4 regions of the Serratia marcescens subsp. marcescens ATCC 13880 genome follow, and region 1 is predicted to be linked to each of the others. Evidence: predicted binding sites of a transcription regulator. Region 1 holds the regulator's gene; each other region holds the start of a gene.
The links. Region 1 encodes PhoB, which activates phosphate uptake and scavenging genes when phosphate is short. Its sites were predicted from a motif close to CTGTCATAAAACTGNCNNAT; they were not measured.
Positions count from the first base shown of each region.

Region 1 (5,130 bases):
GACATAGTCTTCTCCCGACTCCGCCAGCGGCAGCAGCCGCACGCCGCTGGCGCGAAAACCGATGCTGGCGTAGCCGATGCCGTTGAGCGAACCGGCCACCGCCTGCACCACCGAAGCCGAACCAGGCAGCTCATTGACGCGCGGCATGAAATCGCCGCCGCACAGCGCGCGCAGTTTGAAATAGCCGTAGGTGCCGGACGCCGAGTTGCGGCCGAAGCGTTGCAGCGAGCGTGTCGCCCAGTCGCCGCGCAGCCCCAGCTCGCCCCAGCGCGTCAGCGGCTGGCTTTCACCGCAGCGCCGGGTGGCGGAGAAAATGCGATCGAGCTGCTGCAGGTTAAGGCCGCGCAGCGGATTGTCCTGATGCACCAACACCACCAGCGCATCCACCGCTACCGGCACCGCCAGGGGCGCATAACCGTAACGGTGTTCGAACGCCGAAACCTCGGCCGCCTTCATCGGCCGGCTCATCGGGCCCAGTTGCGCGGCGCCCGCCGCCAACGCGGTCGGCGCGGTCGACGAACCGGCGGCCTGGATCTGCAGGTTGACGTTGGGATAATGCTGGCTGAAATCCTGCGCCCACAGCGCCATCAAATTCGCCAGCGTGTCGGAGCCGACGCTGGACAGGTTGCCCGCCAACATGCCGTCAGGCTGCGCCAGCGCGCCGCGTCCGGCCAGCAGCGCCAGGCAAAGCAACAGCCCTCGGGTAATTCGGGTCATACCGGTGTCTCGCGTTAATTTTTCACCGCATTCTCTGATAAAGCGGCGGGAACAATCAACCGATTGGGCAAGGTAAAGATAAAGCGGGTGCCGATCCCCGGTTCGCTGAGGATCTCCAGCCGCGCGTCGTGATGGCTGAGCGCGTGCTTGACGATCGCCAGCCCCAGCCCGCTGCCGCCGGTCTGGCGCGAACGGGCCTTGTCGACGCGATAAAAACGCTCTGTCAGGCGCGGCAGATGCTCGGCGGCGATGCCCGGCCCGTTGTCGCTGACCTGGAATTGCGCGCCGTGCGCCGTCTGCTGCCAGCTGACTTCGATATGGGTGCCCTTCGGCGTGTGGTTGACCGCGTTGTACACCAGGTTAGACACCGCGCTGCGCAACTGATCTTCATTGCCGAACACGTTGAGCTGTTCGTTCACCCGGAAGGTGATCTCGTGATTGCCGCCGCTCAGCGATTGCGCCTCGCGCTGCAACACCCGCAGCATCAGCGGAATATCCACCCGCTCGTTCATGTCGACATTGGGCGCCGCCTCGATGCGCGACAGCGTCAGCAACTGCTTGACCAGCCCGTCCATCCGGCGGGTCTGCTCTTGCATGGTGCTAAGCGCCTTGCTGCGCAGCGAGCCATCCTGCTCTTCGTCGCCCATCATCTCCAGATAGCCCTGCAGCACCGTCAGCGGCGTGCGCAGTTCATGACTGACGTTGGCGAAGAAGTTGCGCCGCGCGCCCTCCAACTGGCGCATCTGGGTGACGTCGCGCGCCACCATCAGCAGTTGCCCTTCAGAATACGGCATCACGCGGAATTCGACGTAGTGTTCGTTGTTCAGCTGCAGCGTCAGCGGGCGCGAAAACTCCTGTTGTTGCAGATAGTGGCTGAATTCCGGATACCGCAGCAGGTTAAGGATGTGCTGGCCGTTGTCTTCCGGCCAGCGAAAGCCGAGCAGATGCTGCGCCAGCCCGTTGCACCAGAAGATATTGCCTTCGACGGTGGTCATCACCACCGCGTCAGGCAGCGATTCGGCCCCGCTGCGAAAGCGCTTGATCAGCAGCGCCAGCTCGCGCCGGCGGCGGCGGTTGCGCTGCTGCATCTGATACAGGCCATAGAACAGCGGCTCCCAGCTCCAGCGGCCGGGCGGCGGCGTCATGCTGCGGTCGATCCACAGCCAATGGGAGAGTTTGAGCTGGTTGTAGAAATTCCACACCAGCGCAGCCAGCGCGGAGGCCAGCAGGAACCAGGGCAGATAACCGAAAATCAGCCCCAGCAGTAAGGCGGGCAGACAGAAAAGAGCCAGCTCCAGAGCCAGCCTCTTCCACGACAGACGTTCTAACACGGCATATTCTCCAGCGCGGCGCGATCAGTAGCGCGTTGAGAACCGGTAGCCGGTGCCCCGAACGGTTTGAACCATTTTATCATGCCCACTGGTTTCTAACGCCTTGCGGAGCCGACGGATATGCACGTCAACGGTACGGTCTTCCACATAAACGTTAGTGCCCCAGACGTGATTAAGCAACTGCTCGCGGCTATAAACCCGCTCCGGGTGGGTCATAAAGAAGTGCAGCAGCTTGAACTCTGTCGGCCCCATGTCCAGCGCCTGATCGTTCGCCATTACGCGATGGGAGGACGGATCCAGACTCAACCCTTGCATTTCAATCACTTCTTCCACCGCCATCGGCGAAATGCGGCGCATGACCGCTTTGATGCGCGCCACCAGCTCCTTGGGCGAGAACGGCTTGGTGATGTAATCATCCGCCCCCACTTCCAGGCCGCGCACCCGGTCTTCTTCTTCGCCGCGCGCGGTCAGCATCATCACCGGGATATCGCGGGTCAGCGCTTCGCGCTTCATATGTTTGATAAACTGAATGCCGGAACCGCCGGGCAACATCCAGTCAAGCAACACCAAATCAGGGAACGGCTCAGACAGACGCGTCACGGCGCTGTCATAATCCTCGGCTTCCAACGGTTGGTAACCATTCTGTTCCAACACAAAGCACACCATCTCACGGATCGGCGCTTCGTCTTCCACCACCAGTATGCGTCTTGCCATCGTCAATCCTGCCAATGTGTTAGCGACTTTTCGGGCGCCATTATGCGTCAGTTTTGTGACACTTTTATGAAAAAAACCGGCTGTTATAGGCAGTAAGCATAGCGATTATTTCCCGCAGTAAAGAAAAATCATCCGGTTGTCATCATCATTGCGCCGGGACAGCCGCCGCCGCGGCCTTTATAATCATCGCCATTATCTTCACATCCGGGAGTGTCATGCGCCTGATCCACACCTCTGACTGGCACCTTGGCCAGTACTTTTTCACCAAAAGCCGCGCCGCCGAGCACCAGGCTTTTCTGAACTGGCTGATCGAACAGATCGAACAGCAGCAGGTGGATGCGCTGATCGTCGCCGGGGATCTGTTCGATACCGGCTCGCCGCCCAGCTATGCCCGCGAGCTGTACAACCGCTTCGTGGTGGAACTGCAGCGCACCGGCTGCCAGTTGGTAGTGCTGGGCGGCAACCACGATTCGGTCGCAACGCTGAACGAATCGCGTGAACTGCTCTCCTGCCTGAACACCACGGTGATCGCCAGCGCGCAGGGCGCCCCGGAACAGCAGATCGTGGTGCTTAACCAACGCGACGGCCAGCCGGGCGCGGTGCTGTGCGCCATCCCGTTCCTGCGGCCGCGCGACCTGCTCACCAGCCGCGCCGGCGAATCCGGCGCGCAGAAACAGCAGGCGCTGCAGGAAGCCATCGCCGAACATTACCAAGCGCTGTATCAGGCGGCCTGCGAGCGCCGCGACCAGCTGGGCCTACCGCTGCCGATCGTCGCCACCGGCCACCTGACCACCGTCGGCGTCACCACCTCCGACTCGGTGCGCGACATCTATATCGGCACCCTCGACGCCTTCCCGGCGCAGGCCTTCCCGCCCGCCGACTATATCGCGCTCGGCCACATTCACCGCGCGCAGAACGTCGCCAAATCGGAGCATATTCGCTATAGCGGCTCACCGATCCCGCTCAGTTTCGATGAGCTGGGCAAAGCCAAAAGCGTCTTCCTGGTCGATTTCGCCGACGGCGCTTTGCAGCGGGTAGACGCGTTAACGATCCCGCAGTTTCAGCCCATGCAACTGATCAAAGGCGATCTGGCCGAGATCGAACGGCAGCTGCGGCAATTTGCCGACTATGCCGGCGAGCTGCCGGTGTGGCTGGATATCGAAGTGGCGACGCAGGACTACCTCAGCGACATCCAGCGCCGCATCCAGCTGATGGCGGATGAGCTGCCGGTGGAAGTGGTGCTGCTGCGGCGCAGTAAAGAGCAGCGCCGCCAGGCGATCGCGCAGCAGGATAAAGAAACGCTGAACGAGCTGAGCGTCAACGAAGTGTTCGAACGGCGTCTGACACAGGAGGCCGACATGCCCGAAGCGCGCCAACGGCGGATGCACCAACTGTTCCGCCAGGTGGTCGAGGCGGTGCAGCAGAACGCCGAGGAGACCAACCCATGAAGATCCTCAGCCTGCGCTTAAAAAACCTCAACTCGCTGCAGGGCGAATGGAAAATTGACTTCACCGCCGAGCCGTTCGCCAGCAACGGCCTGTTCGCCATTACCGGCCCGACCGGCGCGGGCAAAACCACCCTGCTGGACGCCATCTGCCTGGCGCTGTACCACCAAACGCCGCGCCTCAACGTCACGCCGAGCCAGAATGAACTGATGACCCGCCACACCGCCGAATCGCTGGCGGAGGTCGAATTCGAGGTCAAGGGCGTCGGCTATCGCGCCTTCTGGAGCCAGCGCCGCGCCAAAAACGCGCCGGACGGCAATCTGCAGGCGCCGAAGGTCGAACTGGCGCGCCGCGAGGACGGCAAGATCCTGGCGGACAAGGTGCGCGACAAGCTGGAGCTTACCGCCGCCATCACCGGGCTGGACTTTGGCCGCTTCACCAAATCGATGATGCTGTCTCAGGGGCAGTTCGCCGCGTTCCTCAACGCCGACGCCAACGATCGCGCCGAACTGCTGGAAGAGCTGACCGGCACCGAAATCTACGGGCGGTTGTCCGAACAGGTGTTCGAGTCGCACAAGCAGGCCAAAACCGACCTGGATGCGTTGCATCAACGCGCCAGCGGCATCGAACTGCTGAACGACGAGCAGCGCCAGTCTCTGACCGAACAGCTGACGGCGCTGAGCGCGCAGGAAATCGCCCTCGGCGAGCAAACCCAGCGGCAGCAACAGGCGCTGAGCTGGCTGCAGCAATGGCAACGCCTCCGGCAACAGCAAAGCGAGGGGCAATTGCGGCTGGACACCGCCCAGCGCGAGCAGGCGGAGGCCGCCCCACAGCTGAAGCGGCTGGCGCTCAGCGAGCCGGCCGAGAAATTGCGGCCGCTGCGCGGCGAACGCGATCGTTGCCGCGCCGAGCTGCAGACGATA
Region 1 covers NZ_CP071238.1:1,040,114-1,045,243, reverse strand. Annotated here, with positions in the region: gene J0F90_RS04875 (PstS family phosphate ABC transporter substrate-binding protein) at 1-717, opposite strand, end outside; gene phoR (phosphate regulon sensor histidine kinase PhoR) at 732-2,048, opposite strand; gene phoB (phosphate response regulator transcription factor PhoB) at 2,073-2,762, opposite strand; gene sbcD (exonuclease subunit SbcD) at 2,978-4,210, shown strand; gene sbcC (exonuclease subunit SbcC) at 4,207-5,130, shown strand, end outside.

Region 2 (5,130 bases), 2.2 Mb from region 1:
GATTATGGTGGCCGAGCAGATCGGCGCCTTCAAGGCCGCAGGGCTGGACGTCAAGATCGTGCCGCCGTCCGATCCGGCGCTGCCGCCGCGGCTGGTGGCCGCCAAACAGGCCGACCTCGCCATCACCTATCAACCACAGTTGCACTTCTTCGCCGATCAGGGTCTGCCGTTGATGCGCGTCGGCACGCTGATCAACACGCCGCTGAATACGGTGATCGCGCTGGATAAAAACATCACCTCGCCGGCGGATCTCAAGGGCAAAACGGTAGGTTACTCGGTCAGCGGCATCGAACAGGCGACGCTGGCCACCATGGTCGAACACGAGCGCCTCAAGCCGCAGGACATCAAGCTTATCAACGTCAACTTCCAGCTGACCAGCGCCCTGCTGGCGGGCCAGGTCGATGCGGTGATCGGCGGCTACCGCAACATCGAAGCGCTGGAGCTGAAGCTGCAGGGTAAAGAACCGGTGGTGTTCAACGTCGAAGATTACGGCGTGCCGGCCTACGACGAGCTGATCATCGTCGCCAACCGCGATGCGGTGAACGAGCCGAAAATCCGCAAATTCCTCGCCGCGCTGAAGCAAGGCAGCGACTACCTGCACGCGCACCCGCAGGACACCTGGCTGGCGTTCGCCAAGGCGCACCCGGAGCTGAATACCGAGCTGAACAAACAGGCGTGGCAAGCCAGCCTGCCGCTGTTCGCGCGCGATCCGGCCAAGTTGGATCGCGCCCGCTACCAGGCTTACGAACAGTTCCTGTTCGACAACAAGCTGATCAAGAAAATCACCCCGGTGGAACAGTACGCGGTGGAGCTGAACTGATCACGCCGAGGCGGCCGGCGGCGCCACCGTCACCTCGCCCTGGCCGCTGCGCTGCAAGGCCGCCTTCACCAGCCCGTTGGCCTTGCAGCGTTCGATAAACGCGTTCACGTAGGCGGCGCCCTGCGTTTTTTGCCGCGGCACCGCCATCGCCTGGCGGATAGCGGTGAAATGCCCGTCCAGCACCCGGTAGCCGGGATGGGCGGCCGCGGCGGCCAGCAGCGGTTGACGCACGCCGGCCGCCGCCTCCAGCCCCCGTTCGAAAAACAGCGCGATCGCCTCGGCGGAGGTTGCCGCCCGCACCAGCTGCGCCTGCTGCAGCGTGCGCGATAAAAACAGATCGTACGCCGCCCCCTGGCCGACCGCGATGCGCACCTCCGGCCGGTCGAGCTGCGCCGCCTCAAAGTAAGGCGCGTCGTTCGCCACCAGGTAAGTCCCCTCGATGATCACGTAGGGTTCGCTGAAAGCGATTTGCGCCGCGCGCACCGGCTCGATAGCCATAAACGCCAGGTTCCAGGCGCCGCTGTCCAGGTCGGCGAACACCTTGCCCGCCGCGTCATAGGTGACCAGTTCGAGCGCCACGCCCAGCTCCTGGGCCAGCGCGGCGGCCAGCTCCACCGAAGCGCCTTGCGGTTTACCGCCGGCCCCGGCCTGCGCCAGCACCGGATTGCCGTAGTTGATCGCCGCGCGCAACACGCCTTGCGGGGCCAGATCGTCGAGTACCGCTGCGGGGATTGTCTGCATACTTCCTCCTGAATGGCTGATGGGCGCACCGTCCGGCGCTCATTAAGCGTAGAGCGAAACCTCCGACCAGCAAGCTTTCGCCGCCGAGGCCGCCGTCGGCGTGATTAACGTCACACTATTGTCATAAAAATGTACAATAGCCGCCGTTCGTCGGCCGTAGCGGGAGATCGCGCGTTGTTCCGCCGCCGGCAATAGGCTATACCCTTCACTTTTCGCGCCGCGGCACGGTCGGCGGCGCAGACCAGGGCAGCAACGTTTTTTTCCAATCAGACAAGGTTTGGCGGATGGTTTTAGCAGTCGTTTCGTTTGTTCTCTTTTTGGCGTCGATTTTGATTTATCGCACCCGGGCCGCCGCCAACCGCTGGTGGTTCGCCATTTTGCTGACGCTGCTCGGCAGCTATCTGGTGCTGAACGTCATCCTGATCGCCAGCAACTACTTTACCGGCGACGGCATCACCGACGCGGTGATTTACACCGTCACCAGCAGCCTCAAAGGCGCGGGCATCAGCAAATACGTGCTGCCGTTCATCGGCCTGCTGGCGGCGTTGGGGCTTATCTTCGCGGTGCTGGCCCGCAGCCTGCTGCGCCGCAAAGCCAAAGGCAGCAGCGTGGCCTACAGCATCGTCGCCGTGCTGCTGGCGCTGTTTTCGGTCGGCACCACCCCGGCATTTCAGGACATCTCGCTGCTGGTCAAGAGCCAGATCGTCGGCGATACCGCCGATTTCACCACTTACTACAAAGCGCCGAAAAAAACCGTACAGGGCAAGCGGCCGAACCTGGTGTACATCTATGCCGAGAGCCTGGAACGCACCTACTTCGATACCGAGCTGTTTCCCGGCCTGGCCGACGAGCTGAACGCCCTGCGCGCGGGCAGCATCGATTTCAGCAATACCCAGCAATTGCCGGGCACCGGCTACACCATCGCCGGCATGGTCGCCTCACAGTGCGGCATTCCGCTGTTCGCGCCCTTCGACGGCAACGCCTCCAGCGCGGTCTCCACCTTCTACCCGGAGAACGTTTGCCTGGGCGACGTGCTGAAGGCCGCCGGCTACAGCAACTATTTCTATCAGGGCGCCGAGCTGGCGTTCGCCGGTAAAGACACCTTCCTGAAATCCCACGGCTTCGACCACGTTTACGGCTTCAAAGAGCTGCGCGATCAGGTCGCCGATCCGAGCTACAAAAACGACTGGGGCTGGTACGACGACAGCGTGCTGGACGTGGTGTACGGCAAGTTCGTCGAGCTGTCCAAACAGCGCCAGCCGTTCTCGCTGTTCACCCTGACCGTTGATACTCATCACCCGGACGGTTTTATTTCCGCCGGCTGCAGCAAGAAAAGCTACGCCTGGCAGAACAAGGAAAACCGCTCGCTGAGCGCGGTAGCCTGCAGCCAGCAACACATCGCCGCGCTGATCGACAAAATCAAACGCTCGCCCTATTTCAGCAACACCGTGATCGTGGTGTCCTCCGATCATCTGGCGATGAACAACACCGCCTACGACATCCTGACCAAACAGAAGCGCCGCAATCTGTTCTTCATCATCGACGGCACCCGGCCGCTGGCGGAACAGCGCAACGAGAAACGCAGCACGCTGGACAACGGCGCCACGGTGCTGGACGTGATGGGCGGCGACAATTACATCGGCCTTGGCCGCAGCAGCCTGTCGGCGCCGTCGCTGTCTACGGTGTTCCTGAATATCGAAGAGAAGATCAACGGCTGGAAACCGGCGGTGATCAACCAGTGGGGCCTGCCGAACCGCATCAGCGACTACAGCGTGGACACGCGCCAGCGCAGCTTCAGCTTCTCCGGCGTCACCTACAAGGTGCCGTTCATCCTGCGGGTGGGCGATAACCGCATCGAACCGATGTTCAACGTCTACCTCTCCACCCCGCTGCGCAAACAGCTGGCCGGACTGGGGGCGGGGGAGAAATTCGTCTGGGTCGATAAATGCTACGAGATCGGCCGGGTCTGGGCGCCGCAGCTGGCGCTGAGCACCGACATCTGCGTGGCCTCCGGCACCCTCGCCTCGCCGCCGCAGATCGTCCAGGCCAGCGGCGAACGCTTCAACGGCAAGGTGAATTTCACCGGCCCGGCGGCGGACAGCGTCGCCGATTACCAAAACGCCGTCGCCCGCCTGCAGGTGGACGACGCGGCGGTGAAATACCGGGCGGACGCCATCGAGTTCATGCTGCCCGGCATGCCGGAACAGGTGAGGGCCATCACCGGCGTCTCCGCCGTCGAGGAATGGGGCCGCTGGTCCGACGCCAATCTGGCGCCAGCGGTCGACATCGATTACGTCGACCCGCTGCCGAAAAGCTTCGATCTGGTGCTGCGCGCCCGCGCCTACGGCAACAACGTCGGCGAACCGATTTCGGTGCGCGTCGGCGACGAAGAGCGCTTCGTGTCGCTCGGCGAACAGGACAGCACCGTCACCCTGCGCTTCGATAACCCGCGCGGCGCGCAGAAGATCAGCATTACCCCGCCGGCGCCGACCGAGCCGAAAGAGAACGCCAGCGGCGGCTTCACGCCGAAGAAGCTGGGCATCGGCCTGGTGTCGCTGAAGGTCGAAGCGGCAAGTCCCGCCTCCTGATCTCCCCGCCTTCACGGGCGCGGTAATTTCTTTGCCGCGCCCGTCATTTCAACCAAGCTTTTACGCCCTTCTTCGGCTAACCTGTGACGGTGAAACGCCGCCAATCCCGCCAGAGCCGGGACATCGAAGGAGAAAGTATGAGCTATGCCCCACCTCGCAGCGGCCTCAGCGCCGATCAGGCACTCGATCAACTGGAAGCCCTGTATGACGCCGCGGTAGACGCGCTGCGGCAGGCGGTCAGTGACTTTATCAGCCACGGCACCCTGCCGGATGCGCAAGCGCGCGCCGCCGGACTGTTCGTGTATCCCGAACTGCGCGTCAGCTGGGACGGGCAGCAATCCGGCCCGAGCAAAACCCGCGCCTTCGGCCGCTTTACCCATCCCGGCAGCTACAGCACCACCGTGACCCGGCCGCAGCTGTTCCGCCACTATCTGGCCGAACAGCTGGCGATGCTGGAACACGACTACGCCGCCCATATCGAAGTGGCGCCGTCGCAGCAGGAGATCCCGTTCCCTTATGTCATCGACGGCTCCAGCCTGGCGCTCGATCGTTCAATGAGCGCCGGCATCGCGCAGCATTTCCCCACCACCGAGCTGGCGCAGATCGGTGACGAGACCGCCGACGGCCTGTACCACGCCACCGACAACCATTTCCCGCTGTCGCATTTCGATGCGCTGCGCGCGGATTTCTCGCTGGCGCGTCTGCGGCACTACACCGGCACGCCGGTGGAGCATTTCCAGCCGTTCGTGCTGTTCACCAACTACACCCGCTATGTGGATGAGTTCGTGCGCTGGGCCTGCGCCCAGATCGCCGATCCGGCCAGCCCGTACATCGCGCTCTCCAGCGCCGGCGGCACCTACATCACGCCGGAAACCAGCGCGCCCGAGCAGGCGGTGTCCGATCTGGCGTGGAAAAACCACCAGATGCCGGCCTATCACCTGATCTCGCGCACCGGCCAGGGCATCACGCTGATCAACATCG
Region 2 covers NZ_CP071238.1:3,255,492-3,260,621, forward strand. Annotated here, with positions in the region: gene J0F90_RS15595 (ABC transporter substrate-binding protein) at 1-820, shown strand, start outside; gene J0F90_RS15600 (transporter substrate-binding domain-containing protein) at 821-1,561, opposite strand; gene opgB (phosphatidylglycerol--membrane-oligosaccharide glycerophosphotransferase) at 1,846-4,149, shown strand; gene J0F90_RS15610 (AMP nucleosidase) at 4,287-5,130, shown strand, end outside.
Region 2: opgB (phosphatidylglycerol--membrane-oligosaccharide glycerophosphotransferase) is a predicted target of PhoB. The motif match lies at 1,680-1,699, and genes of this name have one in related genera.

Region 3 (5,130 bases), 1.3 Mb from region 1:
CGGCCTGAATGGCGGCGACGGTTTTTTCCGCCTCGGCTTTGGAAGCGGCGCTGTTGTAGTGGATCACCACCGCTTTGGCGCCTTGTTCAGCCAAATCGCGCGCGATCAGCCCGCCGAGATTCTTGGCGCCGCCGGCGATGAGGACGGTTTTTCCCTTGATTGAATGGTTTGCCATAACAGTTTCCTTGGATGAACGTAACGGAAACCTGAGTCTAGCCAGCGTGGGGGGAAAGATCAGCGGCGCGGCGCGGGATAGACTATCCAGAAAAGCGACATAATCGAAACGGATGGTTATCGCTTATAACGCCCCGGCAGGTGACTTTTCGGTACAGGGCGGTAAATTTTATCCACTGCTCAGGCCAGTTTGCGTTCCATTAACCTACAATGATGGATATGGGCTTCACCATTTCTCCTCTGAGTAGAACCATGCCGTGCAAATCTCTCTGTGCGGCGCGGCAACGTCTTTGGAGGCGGTGGGTTATGGGCGTGGCTCGTGCAGGCAAAAAAAGGGGATGAGAGCGGTAAGCTCCAGCAGAGTATCGGGTAATGAGGTAGGGCGGTTGGACCCGGCGGATGGCCGCGGATAACAACGCCTTGAGGGGGTAATCATGATCAGTACCGTCGCGCTGTTTTGGGCCTTATGTGTGGTGTGTGTGGTAAACATGGTGCGGTATTACTCTTCTCTGCGCGCGTTGCTGGTGGTATTGCGCGGCTGTGACCCGTTGCTGTACCAATACGTCGACGGCGGCGGCTTCTTCACCGCCCACGGGCAACCCAGCAAGCAGCTGAGGCTGGTGCGCTATATCTTCGCGCAGCGCTATGTCGAACACCACGATCCGGAGTTTATTCGCCGCTGTGAGCGGGTGCGCGGGCAGTTTATGCTGACCTCGGCCCTGTGCGGCCTGGTGGTCATCAGCCTGATAGCGCTGATGATCTGGTATTAATGCCTTCCTGTTTCCCTTGATGCAGGCAAAAAAAAGGCGGCCCTGCGGCCGCCTTTCTCGTGGTGCTTATCGCTTAGATCAGCTTCAACGCAACCCAATACAGCGCACCGGAAAGCAGAATCGAGATTGGCAGGGTCAGTACCCAGGCCAACAGGATGTTCTTCACGGTTTTGCTCTGCACGCCGCCGCCGTCCACAATCATCGTCCCGGCAACCGCCGAAGAGAGGACGTGGGTGGTGGAGACCGGCATGCCGGTATAACTCGCCACGCCGATCGACAGCGCCGCGGTCATCTGGGCCGATACGCCCTGGGCGTAGGTCATGCCTTTCTTGCCGATCTTCTCGCCGATGGTGGTGGCCACGCGTTTCCAGCCCACCATGGTACCGAGCGACAGCGCCAGCGCGACGGCGACGATGATCCACATCGGCGCGTACTCGACGGTCTGCAGCAGATCCTGACGCAGGTTCTTCAGGAAGCGCTGGTCGGCGGATGAGGTTTCCGGCAGCTTGGCGACTTTATCCGCCGTGTCGGTCACGCACATCAGCAGGCGGCGCAGGTGGCTGCGCTGGTCAACCGTCAGCTGATCGTAGCTTTGCAGGTTGGTCAGCATGCCCTGAGCCAGTTCGATGGCCGGCATGGCGCGCGAACTGTCGCAGTGGAACTCGGCAGGCTTGCCAGACGCAGCTTCGTCATCCGGGCTTGGCACCAGCGGCGTCAGCGACACCGCATGCGACAGCGCGTCGCCGTGCTGCTGGTAATATTGCTGCAGGTGGGTCACGGCGTCACGCGTACGGGTGATGTCATAACCGGTTGCATTCATATTGACCACGAAGCCGGCCGGCGCAACGCCGATCAGCACCAGCATGATAAGGCCGATGCCTTTCTGGCCGTCGTTGGCGCCGTGCGAGAAGCTGACGCCAATCGCCGACAGGATCAGCGCGATACGGGTCCAGAACGGCGGCTTGCGTTTGCCGTCGACCTTTTCACGTTCCGCAGGAGTCATGTGGATACGCTGGCGTTTCTTGGTGCCACTCCAATAGCGGCGCAAGGCGAACACCATCACTCCCGCCACCATCATGCCGACCAGCGGCGAGAACAGCAGAGAAAGGAAAATGCCAATCATTTTCGGGACGTTAAGCGCATCCACCACCGAAGTGTGGGTCATCAGGGCGTTGGTTAAACCGACACCGATGATTGCGCCTATCAGCGTATGGGAACTGGACGCCGGCAGACCGAAATACCAGGTGCCGAGGTTCCAGATGATTGCCGCCAACAGCATGGAGAAGACCATGGCTAATCCGTGTGCTGAACTGACGTTCAACAACAGATCGGTAGGCAGCAAGTGGACGATGGCGTAAGCAACACTCAAACCGCCGAGCATTACGCCAAGAAAGTTGAACAAACCTGCCATCACGACCGCAAGTTGCGAGCGCATGGCGCGGGTATAAATAACTGTAGCGACCGCATTGGCCGTATCATGAAAACCGTTGATGGCTTCATAAAACAACACGAACAACAATGCGAGAATTAACATCAGGCCGGTATGGAAATCCAGGCCAGCGAACAAATGCAGCATAAGCGTTACGCCAGTTTGTGGACATGAACGCCGCGCATTATCAGTGACAACCGGGGCCGGGGAAAAGGAAAATATGACGTTTTTTTGATTTGGACATGACGAAACGATGACGCGCCTATAACAAAAATATTGAATATCAACGCGTTATTCTCCTCTGACCTCTGTAATATTTTCTTACTGTGGCGTTGGCGGCGCCGGGGCTTTACAATCTGCCGCCGTGAATTTGGCGGTGACCGGCGGCGAAACGGCGTAATATGGCGCTCTTTTGTCGCGATTGTGGTTTTGATAAGTGAGGCTCAGGTGGAACAGTTTGATGTCGTAGTGATTGGGGCGGGCGCCGCCGGCATGTTTTGCGCCGCGCAGGCGGGGCAACTCGGTTGCCGCGTGTTGCTGCTCGACAACGGCAAAAAACCAGGCCGCAAGATCCTGATGTCCGGCGGCGGGCGCTGCAACTTTACCAACATGTACGCCGAACCGGCGGCCTATCTGTCGAACAACCCGCACTTCTGCAAGTCGGCGCTGGCGCGCTACACCCAGTGGGACTTCATCGATCTGATCAACCGCTACGGCATCGCCTACCATGAAAAAACGCTGGGGCAGCTGTTCTGCGACGATTCGGCGCAGCAGGTGGTGGATCTGCTGGTCAAAGAGTGCGAGCTGGGCCAGGTGACGATGCGCCTGCGCAGCGAAGTATTGGGCGTGGAGAAAACCGAGAGCGGCTACCAGCTGGCGCTCAATGGCGAAAAAGTAAGTGCTCGCTCACTTGTGGTGGCCAGCGGCGGATTATCCATGCCGGGGTTGGGCGCGTCGCCGTTCGGTTACAAACTGGCGGAGCAGTTCGGCCTCAGGGTGTTGCCGACGCGCGCCGGGCTGGTGCCTTTTACCCTGCATAAGCCGCTGCTGGAGCATGTGCAGACGCTGTCCGGCGTGTCGGTGCCGGCGGTGATCACCGCCGAGAACGGCGTCAGCTTCCGTGAAAGCATCCTGTTCACCCATCGCGGTCTCTCCGGCCCGGCGGTATTGCAGCTGTCCAGCTACTGGCAACCGGGTGAGTATGTGAGCGTTAACTTACTTCCTGAGCTGGATTTGGCGGGCTTCCTGGATAACCAACGCCAAGAGCACCCGAACCAAAGCCTGAAAAACACCCTGGCGCTGCATTTGCCGAAGCGGTTGGTGGAGTGTTTGCAGACCCTGGGACAATTGCCGGAGGCGACGCTGAAGCAACTGAATGCGCCGCAACAGGCGGCGTTGGTGGATCTGTTGCAAAACTGGCGCGTGCAGCCGAACGGCACCGAAGGCTACCGCACGGCGGAAGTGACGCTCGGCGGCGTTGACACCAACGAACTTTCTTCCAAGACGATGGAAGCCCACAAGGCGCCAGGGCTCTATTTCATCGGCGAAGTGGTGGACGTGACCGGGTGGCTGGGCGGCTACAACTTCCAGTGGGCCTGGAGTTCGGCCTGGGCCTGCGCCCAGGCGCTGGCGGCGCAGGGGCGTTAGCGTTCAGCGGTGACGGGTCAGGCCGATGTTATTGGCATAAAACGCAGATACAACCCAGCGAGCGCCATAAAGCATTAGCAGGTCGGTTGTCGAAAGCGCTTGCGGATCGCCGAGACCCCATTCATTAGACTTGTGAACCATTTCTAACGCCATGTCCGGTGTCAGCAGTAGCCGAGAGGGAATGATGTTCGGCAAGACAGCGAATACCAGGACAAAAATCACCGAGGCGATCGGTTTTCTCATACGGGGCCGCGCCTCTCATCGCCAATATAGGCTAGCCGCTTATTGTTGGTGCCAATACCTACCCGTAGCGTTCAAACAGATGGAGCCGATAAGGCTCTATTATCTATGGCCCATTAGTCTCATCCCGCCGGCCCCTTCAATTCCACGCGATTGCCGTCCGGATCGCTGAAATAAATGGACGGGCCGTCGCCTTCAGCGCCATAGCGCGATTCGGCGGGATCCACGCCGATCCCCTGCGCTCGCAGATAGGCCAGCAGCTCGTCCTCGTTGAAAGGATCGATGCGCAGGCAGACGTGATCGACATTTTGCCGGTGATGATCGGGCGCCGCGCCGCCTTTTTTCCCCAACACGCCGTTAATATCCACCAGATCGATCATGGCCGCTCCGGCGCGCAGGTGCATCAGCCCCAAATCCGGCCGCTGTTTGGCGATATCACAGCCGACGATCTGGGTATAAAAATGCAGGCTTTTCTGCATATCGCGCACGCGCAGCACCACATGGTCGATAGTCTTCAGGCTGAAAGGGCGCACGGCCATCTCCTCAAACGGAAGTCTCCTTTACAGCATAAACGGCGCTGGCGGATTTATCCTGCTCCAGAGCTAAAGACAAAAAAACGGCCAATGGCTTTCACCATCGGCCGCGAGCGCTTGAGCATACCGGCGTTAGCGCGGGAAGTTGCCGCTCAGCGCATCCAGGCCGCCCTGGTAGATGCCGCTGAACAGGGCGACGGCCTCGTCGTCGCTGATGTTGACCGGCGTGAAGCTGCCCGACCATTCCACGCGCGCCACGTTGGCGTCGTCGGTGGCGTGCACTGACAGGGTGGACAGGTAATTCACCACCGGGAACGGCGCCTGCATGATGGAGTAG
Region 3 covers NZ_CP071238.1:4,867,880-4,873,009, reverse strand. Annotated here, with positions in the region: gene J0F90_RS23310 (SDR family oxidoreductase) at 1-175, opposite strand, end outside; gene uspB (universal stress protein UspB) at 609-944, shown strand; gene pitA (inorganic phosphate transporter PitA) at 1,018-2,520, opposite strand; gene J0F90_RS23295 (BaiN/RdsA family NAD(P)/FAD-dependent oxidoreductase) at 2,821-4,020, shown strand; gene J0F90_RS23290 (hypothetical protein) at 4,024-4,263, opposite strand; gene J0F90_RS23285 (VOC family protein) at 4,383-4,799, opposite strand; gene J0F90_RS23280 (SRPBCC family protein) at 4,926-5,130, opposite strand, start outside.
Region 3: pitA (inorganic phosphate transporter PitA) is a predicted target of PhoB. The motif match lies at 2,526-2,545, and genes of this name have one in related genera.

Region 4 (5,130 bases), 410 kb from region 1:
GCGGTTCCATACCGTTAAGGCGAAGCCCGCCTGCAACAGGTTGGCCGCCATGGCGCTGCCCATCCCACCCAGTCCGGCAAATCCGATCTTCATCATGCGCTCCTTTTTCAGGTTGAAGGTTTTACCCTAGCGCGCCAGGCCAGGAACGCAAATGCCGGAGTGTAACGCCGTCTTACGCGCCGGCGGCGGGCTATTGACGCGCTGCCGCGGCGGGTATACCTTGATGGCATGAATATATCGATGCACTCCACCCACAATCAGTCATGGTGGCGCCTCTTCTGAGGCGGCACGAGTATTCACATCTCTTTTTAATGCCGCCGGTTTGGCGGCATTATTTTTTGTGGCGTTGATCCGGCGGTCTACAGACCTTCAGGAGCACTGTCATGAGCTACACCATTCTTACCGGCGATCGCGCCACCGGCCCACTGCATTTAGGCCACTTCGTCGGCTCGCTGCGCCAGCGCGTCGCACTGCAGCACCAGCATAACCAAACGGTGATGGTGGCGGATCTGCAGGGCCTGACCGACAACGGCAACAACCCGCAAAAAATCAGCGCCAACGTGCTCAACGTCGTGGCCGACTATCTGGCGGTCGGCATCGATCCGCACAAGACCACGATCTGCCTGCAGTCGGCGCTGCCGGCGTTGGCCGAACTGACGATGTACTACCTTAATCTGGTCAGCGTGGCGCGGCTGGAACGCAACCCGACGGTGAAAAACGAAATCGCCGAGAAGGATTTCGCCCGCAGCCTGCCGGCCGGTTTTCTGATCTATCCGGTCAGCCAGGCGGCGGACATCACCGCCTTCGGTGCCACCCACGTGCCGGTCGGCGAGGATCAACTGCCGATGCTGGAGCAAACCAACGAGATCGTGCGGCGCTTCAACCACATCGTCGGCCAACCGATATTAACGGAGTGCCAGCCGCTGTTGAGCAACGTCGGGCGTCTGCCGGGGCTGGACGGGCAGGGCAAGATGTCGAAATCGCGCGGTAACGCCATCCCGCTTGGCGCCGGCGCCGACGAGGTGCACAAGGCGGTGATGAGCATGTTCACCGATCCCGGCCATCTCAACGTCAGCGATCCCGGCCGGGTGGAGGGCAACATGGTGTTCACCTATCTGGACGCCTTCTGCGAAGACGCCGCGCTGGTGGCGGAACTGAAGGCGCACTACCGCCGCGGCGGGTTGGGGGACGTGAAGATCAAACGGCTGCTGGAGGATTGTCTGCAGAGCCTGCTCGAACCGATCCGCACCCGCCGCGCCGAATTCATCGCCGATAAAGGCGAGCTGACGCGCATCCTGCAGCACGGCACCCGCCGCGTGCATCAGGTCAGCCAGCGGACGCTGCAGCAGGTCAAGGCGGCGCTGGGGCTGGACTTCTTCACCCTGGCGTGAGGTGCACACCGGGGCGGCACGCGTCACGCCCCGGCCATAAAACCATCATCCCACTGTCATAAACTTATCCGTTAATAGGTGCCCATAATGATTAGCCACTGAAACCAGAGAAATCATATGGCTCAGGCACTGTTAAAATTGGCGCAGCACGAGTTCCCAGGACAGCACGCCGCCGCATCCCGCAAAGTGTTATCGGTAAAGGGGCTCGGCAAAGCTTACAAAGCGCAGCAGCGCGTGCTGGATGACATCAATTTCGATCTGCACGCCGGCGAATTCGTGGCGGTGATCGGCCGCTCCGGCGCGGGCAAGTCCACGCTGTTGCATACCCTCAACGGCACCATTCCTTCCAGCTGCGGCGAGATGCTGCACTTCGAAGACGATGGCGTGGCGCAGGATATCGCCCAGCTTGCCGGCCGCCAGATGCGCCAGTGGCGCGCGCGCTGCGGCATGATCTTCCAGGACTTCTGCCTGGTGCCGCGGCTGGACGTGATGACCAACGTGCTGCTGGGGCGCCTGAGCCACACTTCCACCCTGAAATCCTTCTTCAAACTGTTCGATGACGCCGACCGCGCTCGCGCCATCGAGCTGTTGCAGTGGCTCAACATGCTGCCGCACGCGCTGCAGCGCGCCGAGCACCTCTCCGGCGGTCAGATGCAGCGCGTCGCCATCTGCCGCGCGCTGATGCAAAACCCGCAAATCCTGCTGGCCGATGAGCCGGTGGCGTCGCTCGATCCGAAAAACACCCGCCGCATCATGGACGCGCTGCAGAAAATCAGCGAAGACGGCATCGCGGTGATGGTGAATCTGCACTCGGTCGAACTGGTGAAAGAGTATTGCTCGCGGGTGATCGGCATCGCCCACGGGAAGATCGTGTTTGACGGGCATCCTTCGCAACTGAACGAACGGATCCTGCACCAGCTGTATGGCGAAGAAGCCAATCAGATCCATTGAAGCACTTTTGACCTTTACCCTTTACACACAAGGCACACCTGATGAAAAAAGTATTGAGTCTGACCACCCTGATGGCCGGCGCGATGATGGTATTTAATGCTGCCGCAGCGGATGCGCCGAAAGAGCTGAACCTGGGCATTCTCGGCGGCCAGAACGCCACCCAGCAGATCGGCGATAACCAATGCGTGAAGCAGTTCCTGGACAAAGAGTTGAACGTCGATACCAAGCTGCGCAACTCGTCCGACTATTCCGGCGTGATCCAGGGCCTGCTGGGCGGCAAGATTGACCTGGTGCTGAGCATGTCGCCGTCGTCGTTCGCCTCGGTCTACATCAAGGATCCGAAAGCGGTGGACATCGTCGGCATCGCGGTCGACGACGTTGACCAGTCGCGCGGCTACCACTCGGTGGTGGTGGTGAAGGCCGGCAGCCCGTACCAGAAACTGGAAGACCTGAAAGGCAAGGCCATCGGCTTCGCCGATCCGGATTCGACCTCCGGCTTCCTGATCCCGAACCAGGCGTTTAAAAAGCTGTTCGGCGGCACGGTCGACAACAAATACAACAACACCTTCTCCAGCGTCACCTTCTCCGGCGGCCACGAGCAGGACATCCTCGGCGTGCTGAACGGCCAGTTCGAAGGCGCGGTGACCTGGGCGTCGATGATTGGCGACTACAACACCGGCTACACCAGCGGCGCGTTCACCCGCATGATCCGCATGGATCACCCGGACCTGATGAAGCAGATCCGCATCATTTGGCAGTCGCCGCTGATCCCGAACGGCCCGATCCTGGTGAGCAACTCGCTGCCGGCCGACTTCAAGGCCAAAGTGGTCACCGCCATCAAGAAGCTGGATAAAGACGATCACGCGTGCTTTATCAAAGCGATGGGCGGCAAACAGCACATCGGCGACACTACCCTGGCGGAATACCAGACCATCATCGATATGAAGCGCGAGCTGACCAAAGGCGACCGTTAATTCCCGGCTGCCTCGGCCGTTCGAATGAAGGGGTTCAGCATGCTGAACCCCTTGTTCCATCAAGATGGAAGACCTGCATTGAATACCGATTTCGCACACTATTACCAACGGATCCGCAGCAAGCAAAAGCGCGAAGCGCTGCTGTGGTCGCTCGGGCTGGTGGTGTTGTACCTGGGCGCCGGCAACCTCGCCGAGTTCAACCTGCACACCGTCTGGGTGTCTATTCCGCACTTCTTCGACTATCTGGCCGAAACCGTGCCGACGCTGCACTGGAACCTGCTGTTCGCCGATGGGCGCACCGAAGGCTCGCTGGCCTACTGGGGCTATCGCCTGAACATCCAGCTGCCGCTGATCTGGGAGACCCTGCAGCTGGCGCTGGCGGCGACCATTTTCTCGGTGCTGGTGGCGACCGTGCTGGCGTTTCTGGCGGCCGGCAACACCTATACCCCGGCCTCGGTGCGGCTGGCGATCCGCACGCTGGTGGCGTTCTTGCGCACCATGCCGGAGCTGGCGTGGGCGGTGATGTTCGTGATGGCGTTTGGCATCGGCGCCATTCCCGGCTTCCTGGCGCTGGCGCTGCACACCATCGGCAGCCTGACCAAGCTGTTCTACGAATCGATCGAAACCGCCTCCAACAAGCCGGTGCGCGGGCTGGCGGCCTGCGGCGCCACGCCGCTGCAGCGCATGCGCTTCGGCCTGTGGCCGCAGGTGAAGCCGGTGTTTCTCTCCTACAGCTTCATGCGGCTGGAGATCAACTTCCGTCAGTCGACCATTTTGGGGCTGGTGGGGGCGGGCGGCATCGGCCAGGAGCTGATGACCAACATTAAACTCGACCGCTACGATCAGGTCAGCATGACGCTGCTGCTGATCATCGTGGTGGTTTCCGTGCTCGACTACGTGTCGGGCGAGCTGCGCAAGCGCGTGGTGGAGGGGGCAAAATGATAGCGGGCACTCCGGCGTCGGCGGAAACGCTGCGCCAGCTAAAACAGCAGCATCCGGCGATCTTCGCGCAGCAGGGGCGTTACCTGCGCACCGTCGGCCTGATCGCCTTGGCGATCGTGCTGTACTACGTGTTCTTCTTCCTGGTCTTCGGCATTAGCTGGCCGCAGTTTATCAACGGCTGCCAGCAGTTGGGGCGCTATTTCCTGCGCATGTTCGTCTGGCTCGACTTCGCCAACTGGCCGTTCATGTACTACTTCCAGCAGATCGGCATCACCATCGCCATCGTGTTCGCCGGCACCATCACCGCGTCGCTGATCGCGCTGCCGCTGTCGTTCTTCGCCGCGCGCAACGTGATGTCGACGCCGCTGCTGCGGCCGATTTCGGTGCTGGTGCGCCGCTTGCTGGACGTGCTGCGCGGCATCGACATGGCGATCTGGGGGCTGATCTTCGTGCGCGCCGTCGGCATGGGGCCGCTCGCCGGGGTGTTGGCTATCGTGATGCAGGACGTCGGGCTGTTGGGCAAACTGTACGCCGAAGGGCACGAGGCGGTGGACAAGTCCCCCAGCCGCGGCCTGACGGCGGTGGGCGCCAACGGGTTGCAGAAGCACCGCTACGGCATTTTCACCCAGTCGTTCCCCACCTTCCTGGCGCTCAGCCTGTATCAGATCGAGTCCAACACCCGCTCTGCGGCGGTGCTGGGCTTCGTCGGCGCCGGCGGCATCGGCCTGGTGTACGCGGAGAACATGCGGCTGTGGAACTGGGACGTGGTGATGTTCATCACTCTGATCCTGGTGGTGGTGGTGATGATCATGGACAAGGTCTCGTCAATGCTGCGCAACAAGTACATCATCGGCGAAGACATCCCGCTGTAT
Region 4 covers NZ_CP071238.1:1,450,504-1,455,633, forward strand. Annotated here, with positions in the region: gene J0F90_RS06885 (NAD(P)-dependent oxidoreductase) at 1-93, opposite strand, end outside; gene trpS (tryptophan--tRNA ligase) at 384-1,391, shown strand; gene phnC (phosphonate ABC transporter ATP-binding protein) at 1,509-2,342, shown strand; gene phnD (phosphonate ABC transporter substrate-binding protein) at 2,384-3,316, shown strand; gene phnE (phosphonate ABC transporter, permease protein PhnE) at 3,395-4,258, shown strand; gene phnE (phosphonate ABC transporter, permease protein PhnE) at 4,255-5,130, shown strand, end outside.
Region 4: phnC (phosphonate ABC transporter ATP-binding protein) is a predicted target of PhoB. The motif match lies at 1,434-1,453, and genes of this name have one in related genera.